3 regions of the Zhengella sedimenti genome follow, and region 3 is predicted to be linked to each of the others. Evidence: predicted binding sites of a transcription regulator. Region 3 holds the regulator's gene; each other region holds the start of a gene.

Evidence for each region. The regulator PhoB, encoded in region 3, activates phosphate uptake and scavenging genes when phosphate is short. The targets are predictions, from matches to a motif close to TGTCATNNANCTGTCAT.
Region 1: olsB (l-ornithine N(alpha)-acyltransferase) is a predicted target of PhoB. The motif match lies at 1,828-1,844, and genes of this name have one in related genera.
Region 2: ACLB6G_RS01105 (bifunctional 2',3'-cyclic-nucleotide 2'-phosphodiesterase/3'-nucleotidase) is a predicted target of PhoB. The motif match lies at 1,425-1,441, and genes of this name have one in related genera.

What each region holds. Positions count from the first base shown of each region.
Region 1 covers NZ_JBKFFP010000001.1:367,159-370,430, forward strand. The annotation lists gene ACLB6G_RS01915 (PAS domain-containing hybrid sensor histidine kinase/response regulator) at 1-1,781, shown strand, start outside; gene olsB (l-ornithine N(alpha)-acyltransferase) at 1,947-2,771, shown strand; gene mutS (DNA mismatch repair protein MutS) at 2,787-3,272, opposite strand, start outside.
Region 2 covers NZ_JBKFFP010000001.1:216,965-220,236, forward strand. The annotation lists gene ACLB6G_RS01105 (bifunctional 2',3'-cyclic-nucleotide 2'-phosphodiesterase/3'-nucleotidase) at 1-1,320, opposite strand, end outside; gene ACLB6G_RS01110 (hypothetical protein) at 1,539-1,829, opposite strand; gene ACLB6G_RS01115 (ArsR/SmtB family transcription factor) at 2,076-2,414, shown strand; gene ACLB6G_RS01120 (arsenate reductase ArsC) at 2,421-2,957, shown strand; gene ACLB6G_RS01125 (aquaporin) at 2,962-3,272, shown strand, end outside.
Region 3 covers NZ_JBKFFP010000001.1:961,692-964,963, forward strand. The annotation lists gene pstA (phosphate ABC transporter permease PstA) at 1-133, shown strand, start outside; gene pstB (phosphate ABC transporter ATP-binding protein PstB) at 202-978, shown strand; gene phoU (phosphate signaling complex protein PhoU) at 1,005-1,706, shown strand; gene phoB (phosphate regulon transcriptional regulator PhoB) at 1,723-2,412, shown strand; gene ACLB6G_RS04760 (energy transducer TonB family protein) at 2,456-3,272, opposite strand, start outside.

The sequences.
Region 1 (3,272 bases), 590 kb from region 3:
GCATTCGCGGTCTGCGGCTTTCGGATCTCGGCATCGCGCTCGACAACGCGCCAGACCCGGATCTCGCCGGAGCGGGCAGCCTGACATCCTGCGACGTTGCCGTGCAGACGGATTCGGGCGTGCGCTGGTTTTCCTGGATCGAGCATTCGATCCGCGACAGCGCGACGGGTGACGTTTCCCACCGCGCCATCGCCCGCGACATCACCGCGCGCAAGAAGGCCGAGCACGACCTGATCGAGGCGCGCGAGCGCGCGGAGGCCGCGAGCCAGGCCAAATCGCGCTTCCTGGCCACGGTCAGCCACGAAATCCGGACGCCCATGAACGGTATCGTCGGCATGGCACGGCTGCTGGCCGACACGGGCCTGACGCCGGAGCAGAAAACCTATGTCGATTCGGTGTCGACATCGGCGGACGCCCTCCTGCTGCTGATCGAGGACCTGCTCGACTTTTCCAAGATCGAGGCCGGGCGCATCGAGATCGCGCCGCAAACGGTCCCGCTGCGGGAGACGATCGACAGCGTGGTGGAACTGCTGGCATCGCGTGCCTATGCCAAGGGCATCGCCATTGCCGCGCATGTCGATCCGCGTGTGCCTGCGAGCATCGTCACCGATCCGGGAAAGCTGCGCCAGGTGCTGCTGAACCTTGCGGGCAACGCCGTCAAGTTCACCGAGACCGGAGGCGTCCGGCTTGGCGTTGCGATGTCGGCGGGGCCAGAGGGGCCGGCCGTCGCCTTCGACGTGATCGATACCGGTCCCGGCCTGAAGCCGGAAGACCAGGAGCGGATTTTCGGCGATTTCGAGCAGGCCGACGGTTCCCCGACCCGCCGCCACGGGGGCGCGGGTCTCGGACTTGCCATCTCGCGCCGGCTGGTGACCGCGATGGGCGGAACGGTTTGCGTCAAAAGCGAGCCCGGCGCCGGATCGGTCTTCACCGTCACGCTGCCATGCGAGGCCTGCCCCGCGGCCCGTCAGCCGAAGCTGGCCGGACGCCGCTACCTCCTGCTTTTGAAAAACCGGACCGAGGCCGAAGCCATCGCGGCCACGCTGACATCGGAAGGCGCGGAAGCCCTGCTCTGCGACGGGCCGCAACAGGCCTTCGCAAACGCTCCCGACCGGTTCGACGCCATGCTGATCGACGCCGACCTGGAGCAGGGCGACACCCTGGAGCGGCTGCGGGCGGCCGGCTTGAGCAGCGCCAACCCGGTCATCCTGATCGCACCGGGCGACCGCGGCCGCCTTGGCACGTTGCGCACCTTCGGCTATCTCAACTTCCTTGCGCGTCCGGTGCGCGGGACAACGCTGCTGCGCATTCTCGGCGGCGAACCGGCCGGCGGAACGGCGGCGGCCTTGCCGCCAAGGCCGGCGCGGGCACCGGGGAAAACGGGGGTGCAGGGCCTGTCGATCCTGCTTGCCGAGGACAACCCGGTCAATGCCATGCTGGCGCGCGCCGCGCTGGAGCGGGCCGGACATCATGTGACGCTTGCGCAGGATGGCGGGCGCGCGGTCGAACTCTACGCACAGAACAACAGCACCCTTTTCGATGTCGTGCTGATGGACCTGCACATGCCCGTGCTCGACGGTCTGGACGCCATCGACCGTATCCGCGCCATGGAACAGGCGGGCGGGTGGACGGAAAAACCGGTCCTTGTACTGACAGCGGATGGCCAGGAAGAGACCCGCGCACGGGCCATCGCCCATGGCGCAAACGGTTTCCTGACCAAGCCGCTGGACCCGGACCGACTCACCGCCGCCGTGCTCGATGCCACGGACGCGGCGGCCTGACGCCGGTTGCGAAATCCGTCATCGCCGCGTGACAGCGCCGGCCCGCTGTCACCGGCCTGTTGCATTGGGCCTGTATCGGGACCGGCAACAGCACCGCAATGGAGATTCGCCGCCATGCATGGCCGCTTGATTGCCCGCGAGATTCAGCCTAACGCATCCTTTGTGATGGAACATGCCCACGCAATCAGCGCGCTCGCGGAGCCGAAGGGCGTTCTCGGGCGGATCGGCACGATGGAAGTGCGCCTGGCGTGCAGCAGCGCCGAAATCGCGGCAGCGCAGGCTGTGCGATTTCGCGTCTTCTATGAGGAACTGGGTGCGCGGCGCGCCGAAATCCACGATCTGGAACGGCGCGACGCCGACCGCTTCGACACGATCTGCGACCACCTGCTGGTCATCGACACGGCGATCGACGGCCCGGAGGATCAGCAGATCGTCGGCACGTACCGGCTGTTGCGCCAGGAGCGGGCGCTTGCCGGCGGCGGCTTCTACACCAGCGGCGAATTCAACCTGGACAGCCTGATCCGCCGGCATCCCGCCCGCAACTTCCTGGAGCTCGGCCGCTCCTGCGTGCTGCCCGCCTATCGCCACAAGCGCACGGTGGAACTGCTCTGGCAGGGCATCTGGACCTATTGCAACCATCACAGGATCGACGTGATGACAGGCTGCGCGTCGCTGCCGGGTACCGTGCCCGCGGCCCATGCCGAATCGCTGAGCTTCCTGGCCCACAACTTCACGGCGGCCGGCCATTGGCGGGCCAGCGCCCTGCCGGCCCATTACCAGACGATGGATCTCATGCCGGCCGAGGCGGTGAACCCGAAGACGGCGGTCGCCGCCCTGCCGACCCTGGTGAAGGGTTATCTGCGGCTCGGCGCCATGATCGGCGACGGCTGCGTGATCGACCCGGATTTCCGCACCGTGGATGTCCTGATCATCCTGCCCGTCGAGCGGATCGGAGAGCGCTATCTCCAGCATTACGCGCCGAAGCAATAGCCTCGGCGGTCCCGGTCATCGCCGGGACGTCAGCAGCGCCTTGAGCCTGTAGATGGCGTCGAGCGCCTCGCGCGGGCTCATCTCGTCAGGCAGAAGCTCAGCCACGGCCCGTTGCAATTCATCGTCAGCGCGCGGTTCCGGTTTCGCGGTGCGGACCGTGGCGCTGAACAGCGGCAGGTCGTCGGCGAGCCGTGCCGCCGGCGAAGCCGTTTCGCCGGCTTCCAGTTTCTGCAGAACCTCGCGGGCGCGCTCCACGACCGGTTCGGGCAGGCCGGCAAGCCGCGCCACCTGGACGCCATAGGAGCGGTCGGCGGCGCCGCGCGCCACCTCGTGCATGAAGATCACCTCGCCGTTCCATTCGCGCACCTTCACGGTGACGGAATGAAGGCGCGGCAGGCGCGCCGTCAGGGCGTTCATCTCGTGGAAATGGGTGGCGAAGATGGCGCGGCAGCGGTTGCTGTCATGCAGGAACTCCATCGCGGCCCAGGCAATCGACAGCCC
Region 2 (3,272 bases), 740 kb from region 3:
GCCGCCGCGCCCGCCCGCCTTGAAGGGTGCTGCGGCCGAGAGGACCGGCAGGTCCTTGTGTTCGCCATCCTTGAGCAGGTCCTTCACATACCAGGTCTGGGCACGGGAGACGATCTGCACCGAGGGATCATCGGCCACGAGCGCGAAATAGGAATAGAGCGGCGCGGAGGTCTCGCCGACCGGTGTGCGCACATAGGCAAGGGTCGCCTCGTGCTCGGCCTTCACCGAGGCCTCGACCTCGGCGCTGCTTTCGACGAGCGGATTGACCTTGCGCTCCACGCGCTCATAGATCGGGCGCGTCTCGACCATGGAGTCCACCACCTTCCAGGTGTTGCCGTCACGCTCGACAAGGAGGTCGATCAGGCCCATGTGCGAGCCCCAGAAACCGGCCTGTACCGCCGGCTTGCCGAACAGGCGTCCCCTGGCGGCGTCCACGCCCTCCAGGCCCTCGAACGCCTTGCCCGGGAAGACCAGATGCTGGTGACCGGTGAAAATGGCATCGATGCCTTCCACCTCCCCCAGGAAGAGCGAGGCGTTTTCCATGCCGTCCACCCGTTTCGCGTCGATGCCGGAATGGGAAAGGGCGACGACGATATCCGCGCCCTCCTCCTTCATCTGCGGAACCCAGGCGGCGGCGGCCTCGACAATATCGCGGGTCATCACGTTGCCGCTGAGATGGCGGGAATCCCAGACCATGATCTGCGGCGGGACAAAGCCGATGAAGCCGACGCGGATGGCGTGCTCCTGGCCCGCGCCGTCGACGACCGTCCTGTCCAGGATCACGTAGGGCGACATGTAGAGATCGTCATCGCGCGGATTGGCCGCCAGCGTGGTGCCGCGCACGAGATTGGCGCAGACCAGCGGGTAACCGGCACCGGCATTGACCTTGTCCATGAAGGACAGGCCATAGTTGAATTCGTGGTTGCCAAGCGTTCCGCAGTCATATCCCAGCACGTTCATCGCCTGGATCACGGGGTGCATGTCGCCTTCCTTCATGCCCCGTTCATAGGCGATCCAGTCGCCCATCGGGTTGCCCTGAAGGTAGTCGCCATTGTCGACGAGAAGGGAATTGCCGGCCTCCTTGCGGAAGTCACCGATGACTCGCGCGGTACGGGCCAGGCCCATCGTGTCATTGGGTTTGTCGGCGTAGTAGTCATAGGGCATGACCGCCACGTGGATGTCGGTCGTCTCCATGATACGCAGATGCGCCTGGCCGGCCGATGCGCGCGCGGCGAAGGGATGCAGTGCGATGAGCGCCGAGGACGCCGCGGCGCCGGCCATGAACGAACGTCTTGTCAATCTGTGTGCTGATCCGAGCATGCGAGGAACTCCCAGGTTTGCAACGTCTTCCGGCCAGACGCCCCACCCTCTTTCGCCGGCGCAGAAGTGTGCGGTTGAATCGGCGCGAAGTCCAGCAGGGCGTTGCGACAGGGCGATGACGGGGGAGCAAATGCCTGCGCCGGCATCAGGCTCGACGGCGGACACGGAAAAGGCCGGGATTTCCCGGCCTTTTCGAGGGTGGGGTCTGCACGACCCGGTTACCTGTTGATATCGCGTTCCTCGATGGCGGGACCGTAATCGAGGTTCGGCTCCTCGCCCGCTTCTCCGGCCATCGTGGAATTGTCCGGGATCGAAGCTGTCGGCATGGTGTCGAGCAGCATCGGATCGGCATATCCACCGCGGTAGACATTCCTTTCGGCGGGACCCTTGTTGTATTCGTCCTGCACGGCGGCCGAGTAGTTACCATAAAGCTGCGGCGGCTCCTCGGCGAAGGCGGCGGTGGAAAGCGCGGCGCTAGCGGCGAAAGCTGCCAGAATCATCCGTTTCATGTCTGTACTCCCTTGTTGACATTGATCGAATTCGTTGCCGGCTTCTCTGCGCCGGTCGTGTTGGAAACGGGCGCAACCGGCGTGTTGTTTCGTGAATGCGGGTAAACAGTCGGTCACGAATTGTTTGACGTCCGGATGTGAACCAGGCACGGAAAATCACGTAAACGCGGCCCTTGCCGGGGATTGCTACTTGCCAGCAGGATGCGTTCGTGATTATATTTCGATAATTCTGGAAATTTGGAATCAATGGACAAGACGGCTGCCCTTTCCGCGCTTTCGGCCCTGTCGCAGGACATGCGCCTCGATGTGTTCCGCCTGCTGGTCCAGGCCGGCGGGACCGGCGTGGCGGCCGGCGACATCGCGCGGCGTCTCGACGCGCTGCCCAACACGCTGTCGGCGAACCTGAAGATCCTGGCGCAGGCCGGGCTCGTGCGGGCCGAGCGGCACGGGCGGACGATCCTCTACCATGCCGACTTCACCGGCATGCGCGACCTTCTCGCCTTCCTGATGGAAGATTGCTGCAACGGGGCGCCGGAACTTTGCGCGCCCGTCATCGACGCCGTGACCTGCGGCTGTCCGGAGTGACCCCCCTTGAAATCCAGGCCGATCAACATCCTCATCCTGTGCACCGCAAATTCCGCGCGCTCGATCCTTGGCGAAGCGCTGATCCAGCGGCTCGGACAGGGCCGCTTCCGGGCCTTCTCGGCCGGATCGCAGCCACGCGGCATCCCCAACCCGACGGGCCTGAAACTGCTGGAAAGCCTCGGCCACGACATTTCCGGCTTCCGCTCCAAAAGCTGGGACGAATTCGCCGGAGCCGACGCGCCGCAAATGGACATCGTGATTACCGTCTGCGATTCGGCAGCCGGCGAATCCTGCCCCTTGTGGCCCGGCGCGCCGGTCAAGGCGCATTGGGGCATTCCCGATCCGGCCGGCAAGGGCGAGACGGAGGAAGCGCGACTGGCCGCGTTCCGCCAGGCCTACGACCTGCTGGAAGCCCGCGTGGCCGCTCTCGCCGCCCTGCCGGTGGAAGAGATGAGCGCAGACGCCCTTTCAGCCGCCCTGGCAAGGATCGGCGCCATGGACGGCGCGACCGCCATGGCGCAGGCGCAGGACGCGGAGGGCTGATCGCGTGACATTCGACCTGAAACGACGCCTCGTGGCCGAGGCACTCGGTACCGGACTGCTGGTCGCCACCGTGGTCGGTTCGGGCATCATGGCGGACCGGCTGTCGGACGATGTCGCGGTTTCGCTGCTCGGCAACACGATCCCGACCGGGGCGATCCTGTTCGTTCTCATAACCACGCTGGGCCCGGTCTCCGGCGCCCATTTCAACCCCGCCGTCAGCGTGGCCTTCGCGATCCGGCGCAGCCTGCCTTTCGGCGAACTGGCACCCTATGTGCTGGCGCAGATCGCCGGGGGCATTGCAGGATCGCTTCTCGC
Region 3 (3,272 bases):
CGAATGGGCCAAGCGCGCGGATCCGGCCTTCTATGAACGCGCCTGGGGCGGGATCATCATCCTGCTGGTTTTCCTTGCGATCATGAACATTACCGCCATCATACTTCGCCGACGCTTCGAGCGGCGCTGGTGACCGGTCGAAAACGGAGCGCCGAGATGAACATGCGTACCGAAACAAAGATTGAAGAAGCACTCAAGACCATGCCGCAGAACGAAACCCACCCGCTCAAGATGCGCGGCGAGAAAGTCAGCGTCTTCTATGGCGAGAAACAGGCGCTCTATGATGTCGATCTCGACATCCGGGCAAACCAGGTGACGGCGTTGATCGGTCCTTCGGGTTGCGGCAAGTCCACCTTCCTGCGCTGCCTCAACCGCATGAACGACACGATCGACATCTGCCGCGTCACGGGCAGGATCACGCTGGACGGCAAGGACATCTACGACAAGTCCATCGACGTGGTGGAGCTGCGCGCCCGGGTGGGCATGGTGTTCCAGAAGCCCAATCCGTTCCCGAAGTCGATCCGCGAGAACATCGCCTATGGCCCGCGCATCCACGGCCTGGCGCGGTCCAAGGCCGACCTGGAGGAGATCGTCGTGACCAGCCTGCAGAAGGCGGGTCTCTTCGAGGAGGTCAAGGACCGTCTCGACGAGCCGGGCACGGGCCTTTCAGGCGGCCAGCAGCAGCGCCTGTGCATCGCGCGCGCCATCGCGGTCTCGCCGGAAGTCATCCTGATGGACGAACCCTGCTCGGCGCTCGACCCGATCGCCACCGCAAAGGTCGAGGAACTGATCGACGAGCTGAAGGAAAACTACACGATCGTCATCGTGACCCATTCCATGCAGCAGGCCGCGCGCGTCTCGCAACGCACGGCGATGTTCCACCTGGGAATCCTCGTCGAGGAAGGGGCGACGGACAAGATGTTCACCAGCCCCGACGACAAGCGCACCCAAGACTACATTACCGGCCGCTTCGGCTGAGCCTTACCAATCCGGGAGACTGCGCCATGGGCGAGCATACCGTCACCTCGTTCGACGAGGAACTGGACGCGATGGACACGATGATCCGCACGATGGGCGAGCGGGCCGCCGAGATGGTGGACATGGCCACGCGCGCGCTGCTGACCGGCGACGTGGCCCTGGCGCAGCGGGTGATCTCCGAAGACCGGTTGATGGACCAGATGCAGCGCGATCTCGACGACCGCGCCGTCATGCTCATCGGCAAGCGCCAGCCCATGGGGCAGGACCTGCGCTTCGCCGTTGGCGCCATGCGCATGGCCGGCGACCTGGAGCGCATCGGCGACCTGGCCAAGAGCACCTGCAAGCGCGTGGGCTCCATCGGCGAAATGGTGGTGATGCGCGAACCCAATTTCGGCATCGAGAAGATGGCCGGACTGGCCCGCGACCAGGTCAAGGCAATCGTCGAGGTCTATGTCGGGCGCCGCGCGGACGAAATCGAGGAGATCCGCAATCGCGACGAACAGATCGACATGGCCTATACGTCGGTGTTCCGCGAATTGCTGACCTACATGATGGAGGACCCGCGCAAGATCTCGTCCTGCACGCACCTGCTGTTTTGCGCCAAGAACATCGAGCGCATCGGCGATCATGTCACCAATATCGCCGAGAACGCCTACTACATGATCACCGGCGACCAGTTGCCGATGGCGCGGCCGAAGGTGGACAATGTCGCCGAAGGCATCGGCTGAAACCGGATACTGGCAGATGGCAACACCGCGCATTCTTGTTGTCGAGGACGAGGAACCGCTGGGCGTCCTGCTCCAGTACAATCTCGAGGCCGAGGGCTACGCGGTCGAGGTGGTCAACCGCGGCGACGAGGCGGAACTGCGCCTGCGCGAGAACGTGCCCGATCTTCTCGTGCTAGACTGGATGCTGCCCGGCGTCTCCGGCATCGAGTTGTGCCGGCGCCTGCGCCTGCGGCCCGAGACCGAACGCCTTCCCGTGATCATGCTCACCGCGCGCGGCGAGGAAAGCGACCGGGTTCGCGGGCTTTCCACAGGCGCCGACGACTATCTCGTCAAGCCGTTCTCGACGCCCGAATTCCTGGCGCGGGTGCGTGCGCTGATGCGACGGGCCAAGCCGGAAATGCTGTCCGGCACGCTGACGGTCGGCGATATCGTGCTGGACCGGGAAACCCACCGCGTCTTCCGGTCCCGCCGTGAGGTCAAGCTGGGCCCGACGGAGTTCCGTTTGCTGGAATACCTGATGCAGCATCCCGGCCGGGTGTTCTCGCGCGGGCAGCTTCTGGACAATGTCTGGGGCGAGACGATCTATATCGACGAGCGCACGGTGGACGTGCATATCGGCCGGCTGCGCAAGGCCGTCAATATCGGCAACATGCCCGATGTGATCCGCACGATCCGGGGCGCAGGCTACGCCATCCAAGAAAAGTGAGTGACAGGGGCGGGGCCATCGCGACTGCCCCTTCCTCCGGCCGTCACCTGAAGCTCAGCCTTATGCGCAAGGCCAGGCTTTGCCCCGGCACTTCGTCTGGCGGGCGCGGATAGGGGGCGGCGCCACGCGCGGCCTGGAGCGCCCTTTTGTCGAGCGACGGGTCGCCGGAACTGGAACTGACGCTGGCACCGAGAAGCGCACCAGAACGGGCGATGCGAAGGCTGAGGCCGACGGTGCCGCGCCCGCCCGCACCCCGCGGCTTGCGCCGGGCGACATGGCTGTTCACGCGCTGGCCATAGCTCGCCATGGCCTTGCGCAATTGCGCGCGTGACGGGGCTGCGCCCTGGCCCCGTGCCCCTTGCCGGGTGGTGGTGTCCCTGCCGGTTGCCTTGCCCGCGCCCGCCTTCCGCTCCTGCCGTCTTTCGATGGCGCCCTGTGCTTTCTTCTCCGGCCGTGCGGGTCTGGCCGCCTTCGGGGGCGGCGGCGCGGGGGCCGGCCTGATGTCCGGGCGCGGCGCCGGCAGAACGGCGACGGTCTCAGGCAGGTCGGCCCAGCTTTCGCTTTGCGGCGGTTCGGGAATTGCCGGGGCGATGGCGGGCATGCCGATGCGGGGCAGGGCGACGGCGATGTCGCTTGCCTCAAGCGCCACGAGAGGCGGTGCGTCCGGAAATACAGGCACGGGCAGCGCAATGGCGGAAGGCGTCATCGCGGCCGCATGCGAGATCTTTTCCGGGATGGCATCGGTCTGCGGCACGGTTTGCTCCGGCGCGGTATCGTCACCATCCTCGCCCGGCGCTTCGATGAGCGTGACGGTCACCGCCACATCGCCGGCCTCGCCGGCATCGCCACCGCCGGCGATC